One region of the Mycolicibacterium pulveris genome, then DNA from elsewhere that is predicted to be linked to it. Evidence: riboswitches for the same ligand, from Rfam matches in the RefSeq annotation. Region 1 holds a riboswitch; the other holds the start of a gene.

Evidence for each region. A riboswitch is a leader RNA that binds a small molecule or an ion and turns the genes downstream of it on or off. The one in region 1 is predicted to bind cobalamin.
Region 2: it holds a riboswitch for cobalamin, as region 1 does, so the genes downstream of both, G6N28_RS22585 (FecCD family ABC transporter permease) here and metE (5-methyltetrahydropteroyltriglutamate--homocysteine S-methyltransferase) in region 1, are expected to answer to the same signal.

What each region holds. Positions count from the first base shown of each region.
Region 1 is NZ_AP022599.1:2,576,866-2,584,490, forward strand. It holds gene glgX (glycogen debranching protein GlgX) at 1-1,364, opposite strand, end outside; gene G6N28_RS12435 (enoyl-CoA hydratase/isomerase family protein) at 1,475-2,275, shown strand; cobalamin riboswitch at 2,308-2,512, shown strand; gene metE (5-methyltetrahydropteroyltriglutamate--homocysteine S-methyltransferase) at 2,622-4,904, shown strand; gene G6N28_RS12445 (isochorismatase family protein) at 4,897-5,448, opposite strand; gene G6N28_RS12450 (hypothetical protein) at 5,469-6,767, opposite strand; gene G6N28_RS12455 (hypothetical protein) at 6,764-7,183, opposite strand; gene G6N28_RS12460 (hypothetical protein) at 7,167-7,334, opposite strand; gene G6N28_RS12465 (hypothetical protein) at 7,331-7,625, opposite strand, start outside.
Region 2 is NZ_AP022599.1:4,655,506-4,663,130, forward strand. It holds gene G6N28_RS22560 (acyl-CoA thioesterase domain-containing protein) at 6-827, shown strand; gene G6N28_RS22565 (CBS domain-containing protein) at 837-1,664, opposite strand; gene G6N28_RS22570 (flavin monoamine oxidase family protein) at 1,786-3,141, opposite strand; gene G6N28_RS22575 (dihydrofolate reductase family protein) at 3,243-3,806, shown strand; gene G6N28_RS22580 (hypothetical protein) at 3,803-4,150, opposite strand; cobalamin riboswitch at 4,270-4,462, shown strand; gene G6N28_RS22585 (FecCD family ABC transporter permease) at 4,621-5,634, shown strand; gene G6N28_RS22590 (ABC transporter ATP-binding protein) at 5,631-6,425, shown strand; gene G6N28_RS22595 (ABC transporter substrate-binding protein) at 6,431-7,501, shown strand; gene G6N28_RS22600 (AraC family transcriptional regulator) at 7,525-7,625, opposite strand, start outside.

The DNA of each region.
Region 1 (7,625 bases):
TCGTGTGCGGTGACGAAGTTGATGGACGCGACGGGCCTGCGTCCGGTGTGCTCGTAGAGGTCGGACGAGCCGGTCAGCCGATAGGCGAACTCGTCGAGCGTGGCCGGTTCACCGCGCCAGTAGTCGCGGACGGTGTCGCGGTACTTGCCGTTCCACTCGGTCCACTGCGGCGGGAAGTTGCCGACCTGATAGCCGCCCGGCCCGACGTCCCAGGGCTCGGCGATCAGCTTGACCTGGCTGACCGTCGGATCCTGTTGCACGAGTTCGAAGAACGTCGACAGCCGATCCACGTCGTAGAACTCGCGCGCCAGCGTCGAGGCCAGGTCGAACCGGAACCCGTCGACGTGCATCTCGGTGACCCAGTACCGCAGCGAATCCATGATCAGCTGCAACGAATGCGGGTGCCCGACGTTGAGGCTGTTGCCGGTGCCGGTGTAGTCCATGTAGTAGCGCTTGTCGTCCTCCACCAGCCGGTAGTAGGCGGGGTTGTCGATGCCGCGGAAACTGGCCGTCGGCCCCAGGTGGTTGCCCTCGGCGGTGTGGTTGTAGACGACGTCGAGCAGCACCTCGATGCCGGCTTCGTGCAGCGCGCGCACCATCGCCTTGAACTCCTGCACCTGCCCGCCCGGGTTGGGGCTGGAGCTGTACTTGGAGTCGGGGGCGAAGAAGCCGATGGTGTTGTAGCCCCAGTAGTTGGTGAGGCCCCGCTCCAGCAGCGTGGAGTCGTTGGCGAAGTGGTGTACCGGCATCAACTCGAGCGCGGTGACCCCCAGCTCGGTCAGGTGTTCGATGATCGCCGGATGCGCGACGGCGGCATACGTGCCGCGAATCTGCTCGGGGATGTCGGGGTGCGTCTGGGTCAGCCCCTTGACGTGGGCTTCGTAGATCACGCTGTCGGCGTACTCGTAGCCCGGCGAGCGGTCGTTACCCCAGTCGAAGAACGGGTTGATGACGACGGACTTGGGCATGCTGGCCGCCGAGTCGTCGTCGTTGCGGCTGTCGGGGTCGCCGAAGGTGTAGCCGAACAGCGACTGGTTCCAGTCGAAGTTGCCGTCGATGGCCTTGGAGTACGGATCCAGCAGCAGCTTGTTCGGGTTGCAGCGCAGCCCCTCGGCCGGGTCGTAGGGGCCGTGCACCCGGTAGCCGTAGCGTTGCCCCGGCTCGATGTTCGGGATGAAGCCGTGCCAGACGAACTCGTCGACCTCGGGCAGCATCACCCGCGACTCTTCGAGCCGTCCGGCTCCATTGTCGCTGAAGAGGCACAGCTCCACCTTGTCGGCGACCTCGCTGAACAGCCCGAAGTTGGTGCCGGTTCCGTCGTAGGTGGCGCCGAAGGGATATGCCTTACCGGGCCAGACTTCCAAAATTGCACGCTCCAGTGATCAGTTGACGAGACGATACGGGGAATGCCCAATCGGGCCGCATCGCAATCGCGAAAGCTCGAACGTGCTCGACCGTGAGGAATGCTGAGACGATGCGCACGTATCGGACGTTGCTGACCGCTGTGGACGGCGGCGTGGCGACCATCACCCTGAACCGGCCGCGGCAGCGGAACGCGGTCGGCGACGGCATGCGGGAGGAACTCGCCGACGCGTATCGCAGCTGCGAGCGTGACGACCGGATCCGGGCGGTGGTGCTGACCGGCACCCCGCCGGCGTTCTGCGCGGGCGCGGACCTGTCGTCGGGCGAAGACACGTTCGCCCGGCCCGGCGAGGGCTTCAGCGCGGCGGGCATCGACGTGCCCGCATGGACGCTGAGCAAGCCGGTGATCGCCGCCGTGAACGGACACGCCATCGGGCTGGGGTTGACCCTGGCGTTGCAGTGCGACATCCGGTTCTTCGCCGCCGACGCCCGTTACGGGGTGGTTCAGGTGCGACGCGGCGTGGTCGGTGACGCCTACTCCCACTGGGTGCTGCCGCGGCTGGTCGGCATCGCCAACGCCGCCGAGATCCTGTTGACCGGAGCCACTTTCGACGGTCGACGCGCGGTCGAGCTGGGGCTGGGCAGCCGGGTCCTGGACGCCGACGACGTCCTCGCCGCCGCGCTCGAAATGGCGCACGACATCGCCGACAACACCGCACCGATGTCGGTGGCCGCCAGCAAGCGGCTGCTGTGGGACTCGTTCGATCTGGACCGCGCCGCCGTCGGTCGCCGCGAAACCGAGATCCACCTGCGGCTGATGGCGCACGACGACGCGCGTGAAGGGGTGCGCGCGCACCTGGCCGGGCGGCCGCCGCGGTGGACGGGAAGGCCGGTGGACCCCACCGTCGGATAGGCTGGACCATGCAGCTGGTCTGCCGACGCCGAGGTTTGGCGGCGGCATCGAGCCACCCGCCTCGACGAGATGGGTGGCGAGAGGGAACCCGGTGGGAATCCGGGACTGTCCCGCAGCGGTGTACAGGAACGACCGCCGTCAACGGCACTGGCCCATCGGGCTGGGAAGCGACGGTCAGTAGGGGCACTTCGGTGCGCGCCTGTGAGTCCGAAGACCTGCCAGCTGTACCGGACGCGCCGCGTCCGGTGGTTCATCGCCTCGCGGAATGGGCAGTGGCCGAAGCGGTGTAGCCGCGTTCGGTACGCGTCCCCCGGCGATGACCATCACGCCGTAAAGAGGACGAAGCATGACCGCAACACCTTTCACCGCCACCATTCTCGGATCGCCCCGCATCGGCCCGAACCGGGAACTCAAGCGTGCCCTGGAGAAATACTGGGCGGGCAGCATCGAGCGGGCCGAACTCGAAGCCGTGGCCGCGACGCTGCGCCGCCAGACCGCCGAATCGCTTGCCGCAGCGGGGTTGGACTCCATTCCGGTGAACACGTTCTCCTACTACGACCACGTGCTCGACACCGCGGCGATGCTGGGTGCGCTTCCGGCACGCGTCGCCGACATCGCCGACGATCTCGACCGCTACTTCGCGGCGGCCCGTGGCACCGACGAGATCGCCCCGCTCGAGATGACCAAGTGGTTCGACACCAACTACCACTACATCGTTCCCGAGCTGGCGCCCGGCACCCGGTTCTCGCTCAACCCCGCCAAAGTGCTGGCCGAGCTGAAAGAAGCCAGCGCGCTTGATGTTCCGGCCCGGCCGGTCGTCGTCGGCCCGATCACGTTCCTGGCATTGTCGAAAGCGGTGGACGGCCCCAGTAACATGATCGCACCTATCGAGCGCCTCGACGAGCTCGTCGCCGTCTACGCCGAACTGCTGCAGCTGCTCGCCGATGAGGGTGTCGGCTGGGTGCAGCTCGACGAGCCCGTGTTGGTGACCGACATTCTGGATAACGTCGCGGAGTTGGCGGACCGCACGTACGCAACGCTCGGCCGCGTGGCCAGGCGGCCGTCGCTGTTCGTGGCGACCTACTTCGGCGAATTCACCGACGCACTGCCCGCGCTGGCCCGCACCCCGGTGGAGGCGATCGGCGTCGACCTGGTAGCCGGGGGAGTGTCCGCGGTGGCCGCGGTTCCCGAGTTGGCAGGCAAGACACTGGTGGCCGGCGTCGTCGACGGCCGCAACGTGTGGCGCACCGATCTGGAGAACGCGCTGGCTGCACTGGCCAAGCTGTCGGGATCGGCTGGCAGCGTGGCGGTTTCGACGTCATGCTCGACGCTGCACGTACCCTACTCGCTGGACGCCGAGGACGACATCGACCCCGCGGTGCGCGGCTGGCTGGCGTTCGGCGCCGAGAAGGTCACCGAGGTGGTGACGCTGGCGCGGGGGCTCCGCGACGGCCGCGACGCGATCGAGGCCGAAGTCGCCGCCTCCAACGCAGCGATCGCATCTCGGCGCTCGGACCCGCGCTTGACCAACAAGCCTGTGCGGTCACGGATCTCGTCGATCACCGCGTCGGGGTCCCAGCGGGGACCCGCCCAGGCGCGGCGGGCCGCGCAGAACGAGCGGCTGAACCTGCCGCTTCTGCCGACGACGACCATCGGGTCCTATCCGCAGACGCCGGCCATCCGCGGGGCCCGTGCCCAGCTGCGCTCCGGCAAGATCGACCGCACCGAATACGAGCGGCGGATGAAGGCCGAGATCGCCGATGTGATCCGGCTTCAGGAAGAACTAGGCATCGATGTGCTGGTGCACGGCGAGCCTGAGCGCAACGACATGGTGCAGTATTTCGCCGAGCAGCTCGACGGCTTCCTGGCGACCCAGAACGGGTGGGTGCAGTCCTACGGCAGCCGGTGCGTGCGCCCGCCGATTCTGTTCGGCGACGTGGCGCGGCCGAAACCGATGACCGTGGACTGGATCATTTACGCGCAGTCGCTGACCGACAAGCCGGTCAAGGGAATGCTCACCGGCCCGGTGACCATCCTCGCGTGGTCGTTCGTGCGGGACGACCAGCCGCTGGCCGACACCGCCGCGCAGGTGGCGCTGGCGATCCGCGACGAGACGGTGGACCTGCAGACCGCGGGCATCACGATCATCCAGGTGGACGAGCCCGCGCTCCGGGAGCTGTTGCCGCTGCGCAGCAAGGACCAGGACGCCTACCTGAAGTGGGCCGTGGACGCGTTCCGGCTCGCCACCTCGGGCGTCAGCGACACCACCCAGATCCACACTCACCTGTGCTACTCGGAGTTCGGCGAGATCATCGGCGCGATAGCCGATCTCGACGCCGATGTCACCTCGATCGAAGCGGCACGGTCGCACATGGAGGTGTTGGACGACCTGAACGCCGCCGGGTTCGCCAACAGCGTCGGGCCCGGCGTATACGACATCCACTCACCGCGGGTGCCCAGCACCGAGGAGATCGCCGACAAGCTGCGCGAGGCGTTGCGTGCGGTTCCCGCAGAACGGCTTTGGGTCAACCCGGATTGTGGGCTCAAGACCCGCCAGCCGGACGAGGTGACCGCGTCGCTGCGCAACATGGTGGCGGCCGCACACCAGGTGCGCGCCGAGATCAGCTGATCTGTACGCCCGCGGCGCGCAGGTCCCCGACGGCTTGTTCGGTCGTTTCCGGTGCCACACCGGCGGTGTAGTCCAGCAGTACCCGCGTGGTGAAACCGGCCTCGGCCGCGTCGGCGGCGGTGGCCCGCACACAGTGGTCGGTGGCGATTCCGACCACGTCGACCTCGTCGACACCGCGTTGCCGGAGCCAGTCGGCGAGCGGAGTGCCGTCGTCGTCGGTCCCCTCGAAGCCGCTGTAGGCCGCCGAGTAGTGGCCCTTGCGGAACACGGCTTCCACGGGGCCGGCGTCGAAGCCCGGATGGAATTGCGCGCCCGGCGTGTCGGCGACGCAGTGGCGCGGCCAGGACACCTTGTAGTCGGGGTTGTCGGAGAAGTGCTCGCCCGGGTCGATGTGAAAGTCCTTGGTGGCCACGATGTGCGCGTAGTCGGACCGGTCGGCAAGCAATTGGGTCACCTTGCGTGCCACCTCGGCACCCCCGGTCACGGCCAGCGAGCCGCCCTCGCAGAAGTCGTTCTGCACATCGACGATGATCAGCGCTTTCATACTTCAACCGTAGCGCCGATTCAGCCGCCGAAGAGCAGATACAGCCCGGTGAAGGTGTAGCCGACCATCACCAGCATCATCGCCAGCTGACCGGTCAGCTGATGGCCCGCGGGCAGCAGGCGCAGCGCGCGGTCGTGGGCGGCGATCACGCCTGCGACGTGGCCGGCCAGCACGCAGCCGACCTTGATGGTGGCCAGCAGCGAAGGATGAAGGGACAGTACGTAGTTGACCTCAGCATCCAGGCCGAACAGCAGGATGATCGTCTGCTGGCCGCGTTCCACCAGATAGGTCAGGTAGTGCGCGAACACGTAGCCGATCACGATCGGGATCAGCGAATGCGCCATCTGCCCGGGCAGCGCACGGCGTTGCGGGCGGTCGACGCCTCCCGTCGCGACGGCCGCCGACCAGAACGTCGCGGCGACCACCCCGATGAACAGCAGCAGGCCCGCAGTCTGGATCGCGGTGGCGGTCAGGGCGGACGTGGCGTACTCGTCGACGAGGTTGCGCCAGCGTGGCTGCGCCGAAAAGCTGTCGAACGCCGTCGATCCCAGCAGCACCGCCAAGATCGCGACGACGCCGGGCCGGATCGGCAGCGACGGCAGATTGTCGAACGGGTTGCCCAGCGCGACCAGGCCGGTGCGGGGATCGCGCCGCCACGGCGACAGCCGCGACACAGTGATGCTGTACACCTCGAACGGGTCGGCGCGGCCGTACCAGCGCGGACCGAACAGCAGCCCACCGGCCAAGGTGACGACCAGATAGATCAGTAGCCAAATCCTGATGGCGCCAAGCGATCCGGGGTCGGGGCTGGCGAGCTCGAGCCACACGAACGCGAACAGGCCCAGCGCTGCAGGCCAGTAGCCCAGCGCCGCCGGATAGGCGCGGCCCAGCGAGCGCCAGCCCAGCAGCCGGTGCACTGCCCGAACCGGTGAGATCGCCCGCCACACCGGCCCGGCCACCAGCGACAGCGCCACCAGACCCACCCACAGCAGCACGTAGAACACACCGGGCAGCGGATTGACCGCGTCCTGCGGCCCGATGATCGACGCCACCGCCACCCATACGGCGAACAGCAGCCCGGCCAGCGCGACGGCCCACCGAGTGACCGGGGCGTCGATCACCGTCGTCACCCAGCGCGGCAACGGACGCGCCGGCTTGTCGGGATCGAATCGGGATCGGCGCCATGCGAACGCGACGACCGCGAACGTGAACGTCAACGTCCACGCCGCACCGATCAGTGCGTAGGTGAACGGGATCGGCAGATCGGTCGAGCCGCCAAGGCCGTGCGCGAGCACGACCAGCGGCGGGCCGGTGCTCACCGCACCTGGATGGTCGCGACGATCTTGTTCGCGTCGTGCAGCTCCACTTCGACCCGGCCGGGAATGTCGACGGTGAACTGGAACTGCTGGCCCGGTTCGGGCTTGATCTGGAAGGTGTGCTCGGGGGTGGAGTGCACGTGCAGTTCGTCGGGGGCGTCGCTGTTGACCCTGACCACGATCGGCTGGCCGACCTTCGCCTCGAGCTGTTCGTTTGTGGGATCGACCTGTCCGCCCTCGATGGTGATGTCCAGGGTGACGCGGTCGGGCGGGCGCTGTTGGTCGGTCATGTCCGACGGGCTGATCGTCGACTCGGGCGGCGACGTGCCCTCCGCGGTGTCGCTGCCTTCGGAACTGCATCCGGCGGCGACGAGAGCGGCGGTGGCCAGGACGAGAAGTGCCTTACGACTGATCACGATCCTCCATCTTCGTTTGCGGCTTGCGGCGGTTCTTCACCGCTATGTAAGCAACGACGGCGGCGACCACGATCGCCGGGGCGAAGGCCGGCACGGCGAGCCAGATCGGGTGATCGGCGAGGATGACGACGTTCGGGTCGTTGGACACCGTCACGCCTGGGCCGTTGGTCGCAACTCCGCCTCGCTGCCGCTCGGTTCGGACTTGTTGAGCCGGCCGGCACCCCAAGTGACCCCGGCGATCATGACCAGCGTGCAGAACAGCACGATCAGGCAGCCGATGAGCCACAGCGCTTCGGGGATGTCGGGGCTGCGCTCGCGCTGCAGGATCGTGATCTCGGCGACGAACGGGCGCGTCGTCGTCGCCTCGGCGGGCACCTCCGGCGCACCGATGCCCGGGTCGGCGGCCAGATAGATCGGCACAGCGGCCAACGTCTTGCCGTCGTGC
Region 2 (7,625 bases), 2.1 Mb from region 1:
CGCAAATGAGCACGGAACCGGCGCATTTCACGCTGACCGACGACGGCGCATTCCTACCGACGCGCTTTGCGCAGAGCCATTGGGGCGACGATCACCTCAACGGTCCGGCGGTCGTCGGTCTGGTCGCTCGGGTACTGGAGAACCACTGCGGGTCCGAGGAGTTCATGCCCGCGCGGTTGACGACCGATTTGTTCAGGGCCGCGCGTGGCGTGTTGACCACCGTCGAGGTGCGCGTGGTGCGCGACGGTCGCCGAGTGCGCAGCGCGGAATGCGATGTGCGCCAAGAGGGTAAGACTGTGGCCCGAGCCACCCTGCTGCAGTACCGCCGCTCCGCACCACCGCCCGGCGAGGAGTGGACCGCGCCCGTTACCGTGCCCGACCCGCCGGTGCCGGACGGTGACGTGCTGCCCTACGTCGGCAGCGAGGAGGCCGGTTGGACGCGCTCACCGGCTGCGCATCAGAACACGTCGCGCAAGTGCTTCTTCAACGACGGAATCGCCGTCGTCGCGGGGGAGAAGAACACCCCGTTCGTGCGGGCGGTGATGACCGCGGAATCGACCAGCCTGGTGACCAACCTCGGCACCAACGGGATCGGCTACATCAACGGAGACCTGACGGTGGCGCTGTCCAGGCTCCCGCTCGACGACTGGCTCGTCGTTCAGGCCGACTCGCATTGGGTGGCCGACGGAATCTCCGTCGGCACCGCGACGCTGTTCGACCATCGGGGCGCCTTCGGGACGGGGCTGGTCACCGCGGTGGCCAACCCGGCCGCGCAGATCGACTTCAGCACCCGGCAATTCCCGATCGCCGAACTCAACTACGAGTGAAGCGACCGATCAGACACCGGGTTCGAAGAGCTTCTGCAGCTCCTTCGGCAGCTGGCTGCGCACCTGCTCGGCCTGCCCGGGGCTGATGCTGTCCAGGACGGTGTTGGCCACCGCGACGAACACCGAAGTTGCCTTGGCCTCATCGATACCCGCCCGCGCGACGAGCTCGGCCTCGATGGACTCCTGCGTGACCGACCGGTCCGGGCCCGGCGGTAACGAGCGCACGTGGGGTTTCAGCAGCGACGGCAGCTGCGACACGAAGTCCTTGGCCTCACCCGCGTTGAGCCGCCGAACCAGCGAGGAGACGACGACGTCGAGGGCCGCGCGCGCCTGGTCGCGGTCGTCGAGGCCGGCTTCCTCATGGACGAGGTTTACCAGCCGGTTCAGCGTGGTTTCGGCGCGCACCAGGCTGCGCCGACGTCCCGGGGCCCGCTCGCTGTCGGCGGGACCGCCCTCGCCGATCTGAGCCTCCACGACTTCGGCGAGCTCCTCGAGGGGAGCGGCCTCGTCGAGGATGAGGTCGTCAAGCGTCACCATGCCGACGATTCGCTCGCCTTCGACGAGCGGGATGCGTCGCACGTTGCGCTCTGTCATCAGCCGCAACGCGTCGGCGGTGTCGTCGCGCGGCGAAAGGGTTAACGGGTTCGGCGTCATCACCTCGGAGATCTTGGTCGAGGCTGCGTCGAGTCCCTGGCCCAACGCGCGCACGGTGAGGTCGCGATCCGTCGCGATGCCGACCAGGCGACCGTCCTGCTGGACAGCCACCGCGCCGATGCGGTTGTGCTCGATGGCACGAGCCGCTTCGAGCACCGAGTCACTGGGTTTGAGAACCACCATTCGGGGGCGTCGATACCAACGTAGAGTCATGTCTTCAGTTATGCCGACCGGGCGCGAAAAACTCTAGGGACCAAAGCAGGACCTCTGAGGGACCAATGGCCCTAAGGCGGGCGCGCTCCGCTCAGAGCGCGGCAAGCACTTCGGCCGCCGCGCGCTCACCCGAGGCCACTGCGCCGTCCATGTAGCCCATCGACTCGACCGCCGTCTCCGCGCCGGCCCAGTGGATCGGCCCCACGGGTTCGCGCAGCGCGTGCCCGTGCGTCGTCCAGGTGTTGGGTGGCAGGAACGCGCCGTAGCAACCGCGCGTCCATTCGTCTGCGGCCCAGACTTTTTCGACATACTCGACGGGTTGAGCGGCCCGCCGCCCGTACATCCGGGTGAAGCAGTCGACGACGGCGCGACGCCGGGCCGCCGGGTCGAGGCGGGCGAACTCGCGCGCCTGGTTGCCTTCGAGAAAGCCGAGCAGGACGCCGGGCTTACCGGAGGGCGGCGAGTTGTCGAAGAACACCTTCACCGGCCCGCTCAGCGAGACCCCCTGACCCGACAACCCGTCGGCGCGCCAGAACGGTTCGTCGTAGACCGCCATGCATTTGATCACCGAGCCGTTGGGCATGCGCTGGGTGAGCTGGTCGCGGTCGGCAGGTAACGGTTCGTCGTAGCTGAGGCGGCCCGCCAGCGCGGGGCTCATGGCCACGATCACCCGTTTGGCCCGCACCGTGGCAGCCTCCGAATCGAGTTCGACGCGGTCGCGGCACCGTATCGAGCGCACCGCGACACCGAGGTGCACCACATCGCCCAGCTCGGCGGCCAGCGCTGTGGAGATCGCCTGCGCCCCGCCGACGATGCGGGTTTGCTGAGCCCCGCCTCGCGTCGAAATAAGTTGTGTCAAACCATGATTAGAGCTGCAATAGGTCAGCAGATGCAGCAGCGAGAGGTCGGCGGCGTCGGCGGCCCACACCGCTTCGCACGCCAGGTTGATGAACGAGCGGCCCAGCGCCGTCCGCACGTGCCGCTGCACCCAGGACGCGACGGTCTGGCGGTCCCACTCCAGTGCCCGCTTGGCCGACCACGGCGCCGCGGGATCGATCCGACGCGCCATCCGCTCCAGCCGCGTCAACGCGATCTGCACGTCGGCCAGCTGCATCGGTCCCGCCTTCGGCACCTCGCCGCGGTACCGGCGGACGCGGCCGTCGTGCTCCCACAATTTGGCACCGGCATCGTGGGTGTCGAAGGTGGCGATGCGGAGCTCGTCGATCAGGGCGCGGATGCGCGTGTGGTTGGGCCCGATCCACTGTCCGCCGACCTCGACAACCGTGTCGCCGAACGGGTCACCGAGGCGGTGGTTCAACGTGCGCCCACCGACGCGGTCGCGGGCCTCCAAGACGACGACGTCGACGCCGGCGCGGCGCAGTGCGCGGGCGGCCGCCAAGCCGGCCAAGCCCGCGCCGATCACCGCGACGTCCGTGTCGATGTGCATGACGCCTCCTGAAGTGGAATCTATCGAAGGTGCACCGCGATGAGTTCCGCTCTGCCCGACGGTCATCAGTGGGGACACCTTTCAAAGGAGGCAACCAGCGCATGCGCAAGCTGATCTACTCGATGACCGCCTCGCTCGACGGTTACATCTCAGCGCCGCGCGGAGAGCACGACGGCTGGGCGGTGCCGGACGAGGAGCTGCATCGGTTCCACAACGACGCGGTGCGGGGGCTCGGCGGGCATCTGCTCGGGCGACGGCTGTATGAGGTAATGACCTACTGGGAGGGTTTCGAGGAACGCGAGCCGGACGCCCCGCAATACGCGCACGAGTTCGCCCGCATCTGGCAGAAGCTGCCCAAGATCGTGTACTCGACCACGCTGACGGAGGTCGAGGGCAACACGACGCTCTCGACCGCGGATCCGGTCACCGAGGTCACGCGGCTCAAACAGGAGCCGGGGGAGCCGCTGGCCGTTGGCGGCGCCGACCTGGCCGCGACGTTGATACGGCACGACTTGATCGACGAGTATCGCGTCTTCCTCGCCCCGACGGCCCTCGGCGGCGGCAAACCCTACTTCACCGCGCTGGACCGACAGATCGCACTCGAGCTGCAGGAGGCGCGAACCTTCGACACCGGCGTCGTCTACCTGCGCTACGCGGCGCGTTAGAAGTGGATGACGCGCGGGCCGCCGCCGCACTCGGGCACGCCGCCGTAGGGCAGACCGCCCTGGATCTGCCCGTTGACCATCGCGCTGCAGGACGCCGTGCGGTGCCAGGAGCCCGGTGCGAACGGGCCGCCCGCGCCGAAGCTCCATGTCTGCGAGTAGAACGAGCCATCGGGGAACGGTTCGCCCAAGCAATACCGTGTCCCGCCCTGTCCTGACTTCTGCCCGCCCGGGCACCAATTGGCCTCGCCGTTGGGAATCTTCGGATCGGGTTGCGCGGCGGCGATCGGAACCGCGACGAACGTCAGCGCAGCGGTTGCCGCGGCGACCGCGAAGAGTCTGATCATGTTTACCCCCGAGAGACGATTGCGGCTCGCCTGCCAGCTCACCGCGGTGTAGTCGATTGTCAGAGGTTAGCTGCTGCAGATCGATGATGGGCAACTTTCGCGCATCGCGGACCTTGATAGGCTCTGCCGCTGAGGGCGGTCGCATCCGTGCCACACGCGGATGCCAGGGAACCCGGTGAGAATCCGGGACTGGCGCGCAGCGGTATGGGAGTTGGACTCGACACAGGTCACTGGAGGCCACGCGGGCCTCCGGGAAGGCGTCGAGTCCGGAACATCCCGAGTCCGAAGACCTGCCGTTCTCGTTGAGTCCACCGGTATCTCGCGTTCAGATACCCCCGGCGTAATGAGGCAGGCTTGCTGATCACCTGGCCACGGTGTCGGATCGGGACGTTGTGCCCGTGACCGTCACCGAGAGAATTTCCGGTCGCGCCCACGAGGCGACTGTTCCCACGGTCCGGCGCGCGCCGTTCCTGGCGCTGACGGCCGTACTCGCCGTTCTCACGACGGCGAGCGTCGTGGTGTCCGTCGCCTTCGGTGCCGAGGACATCGCGCTCACCGACGTGTGGCGTACCGTTGCCGGCCGCCTCACCGGAGGCGCCGTCGACGCGGGATACGACGTCATCATCTGGGACCTGCGGCTGCCGCGCTCGATACTGGCGGCGATCGTCGGCGCGGGCCTGGCGCTGGCCGGTGCGCTGATGCAGGCGCTCGTCCGCAACCCGCTGGCCGAACCGTATCTGCTGGGTGTGTCGGCGGGCGCGGCCGTGGGGGCGACGGCGGTGATCACGCTGGGCGTGTTGTCGGCGCTGGGCATCTGGGCGCTGTCCGGGGGCGCGCTGCTGGGCGCGGTGGTCGCCACGCTGACCGTGTACGCCGTGGCCCGCGCCCAGGGCGGGCTTACCGCGCTGCGCCTGATCTTGTCGGGTGTGGTGCTGTCCTCGGCGTTCATGGCGTGCTCGTCGCTGCTGGTGTTCACCGCCGGTGACCCGCACGCGGCCGAAAGCGTGATGTTCTGGCTGCTCGGCAGCGTCGCCGGAGCGACGTGGGCCAAGATCCCACTCGCGGGCACGGTGGTGGTGATCTCTCTGGTCGGGGCGTTGCTGATCCATTCGTGGCTCGACGCCTACGCCGCAGGAGCGGACACGGCCACGTCGCTGGGCGTGCCGGTGCGCGCGTTGCGCAACGCGCTGTTCGCGATTCAGGCGGTGCTCGTCGGGGTGCTGGTGGCCGTGGCCGGGGGCATCGGGTTCGTCGGGCTCATCGTGCCGCACGCGGCGCGGTTGATCGTGGGAGCCACACATCGCGCGATGCTACCGGTGACCGTCTGTGCCGGAGCGCTTTTCCTGGTGTGGGTCGACGTGATCTCGCGGGAGATGGCCGCACCGCGGGAGATGCCGTTGGGCATCGTCACCGGGCTCATCGGCGCGCCGGTGTTCCTGTTCCTGATGGGCCGCCGCCGATACGAGTTCGGTAACAGCTCATGAGTGCGGCTGTCCTCAGCGCTCACGGGGTCGCGTGCCGGCGGGGCTCAAGAACCGTTGTGGCCGGGGTCGATCTGATGGTGCCCGCCGCGACCCGGCTGGCGGTGGTCGGCCCGAACGGCGCGGGCAAAACAACTCTGCTGCGGGCGCTTTCGGGTCTCGATGCGCCTGTGGAGGGAATGATCCGGATCGACGGCGAGGACTTGTACCGGATGCCGGCTCGGCGCAGGGCGTGCACGATCGCCGTCGTCGGGCAGGAAGAGCGACCGTCGGGCGAGCTGACAGTGGCCGAGGCGGTCGGGCTGGGCCGGACCCCGTATCGAAATCCGTGGTCGGGCACCGTGATCGGGGAACGGGACATCGTCGACGACGCCCTGACCGCGGTCGGACTGGGTGGGTGGGGGGACCGGTCCTGCACGCAGTTGTCGGGCGGTGAGCGCCACCGTGTCGTGCTTGCACGGGCACTGGCTCAGCAGACGCCGGTGCTCGTGCTCGACGAACCCACCAACCATCTCGACGCGGCATGGCGGCTGAGGTTCATGCAGGTACTCGACGATCTCGAGTGCACGGTCGTCGCCGCGATGCACGACTTGGATTTGGTACTGCGCCATTTCGACGCCGTCGCGGTGGTCGCCGACGGCGGCCTCGTCGCCCACGGGCCCCCCACCGAGGTTCTGGACTCCGACCTGCTGTGGCAAGTGTTCGACGTCGCAGGCGATGTCGTCGCCCATCCGACGACGGGCAGGTCTCACCTTCTGCTCACCCACGCCCACCCGGCGGTGCGCCAACGATGAGGAGTATGACAGTGGTACGGAGACTGGCTGGACCGGCTGTCGTCGGCGTGGCGCTGGCGTTGGTGACCGGTTGCGGGTCGCCGAACGCCCCCGCGGCGGCCACCCACACGGTGACGGTCACCAACTGCGGCGAGGAGGTCAGTTTCGAGCAGCCACTGGAACGTTTGTTCGTCAACGACGGCGGGATGATCGCGATCGCGCTGGCCGCCGGGGCGCGCGAGCAGATGGTCGCCGTCAGCTCGATGGCCCGCGACGTCGACGTTCTGCGCATCGAGTTCGGTTCTCAAGTAGACGATCTCAACGAGGTGGCGCCCGCGCAGCCGACGCTGGAGAACATCGTCGGGGCGAAGCCTCAGGTGCTTTTCGCCGGATACAACTACGGGATGGGAGAAGAGCGCGGTATCACCCCGGAGATCCTGGCGGGCCACGGCATCGCCGTGTATCAGCTGTCCGAGGCGTGCAGGCAGATGGAGGGGCAGTCCGTCCGCGGAACCATGGATCCGTGGGTTGCACTCGACACCGATCTGCGCAACATCGGCACCATCACGGGGAACGCCGAGCAGGGCGCGCGGGCCGCCGACGATATAGCCGCAAGGTTGGAAAGGTTGCGTGCCGCGCCGCAGCCCGAGAACAAGCCGATGGTCTTCGTGTTCGACAGCGGCACCGACACAATCTTCTCGTCGGGTGTGTTCGGCGGGCCGCAGGGCATCATCGACGTGGCCGGCGCACGCAACGCCACCGCGGACATTCAGGACACCTGGACGACCGTGAGTTGGGAACGGATCGCCACCGCCGACCCCGACCTCATCGTGTTCGTCGACTATCCTGGCCAGTCGGTCGAGGAGAAGATCGAGGTGCTGCGAAGCAACCTGGCAAGCAGAAACCTCAAGGCGGTCCGTGAGAGCCGGTTCATCAACCTGCCGTATGCGATGTGGGTGTCAAGCCCGCTGAACATCGACGCCGCTGAAACGCTGCGATCGGTACTCGAAAAGCACGGTCTGGCACCGCAATCCGGCATCACACCGAGCCTGGATGCTGGGCAACTCGACCTGGCGGGCAACGACTGGCTGCAGTGAACCACGGTGCTGCGGCCCATCAGTCATACCCCGGCGGACATTCTCGCGTGGTTCCGGGCACAGTCGTCCCGGAACTGTTGAAGCGTCATGCCGGTGCGGGTCTTGAAGAACCTGCGCAGGCTTC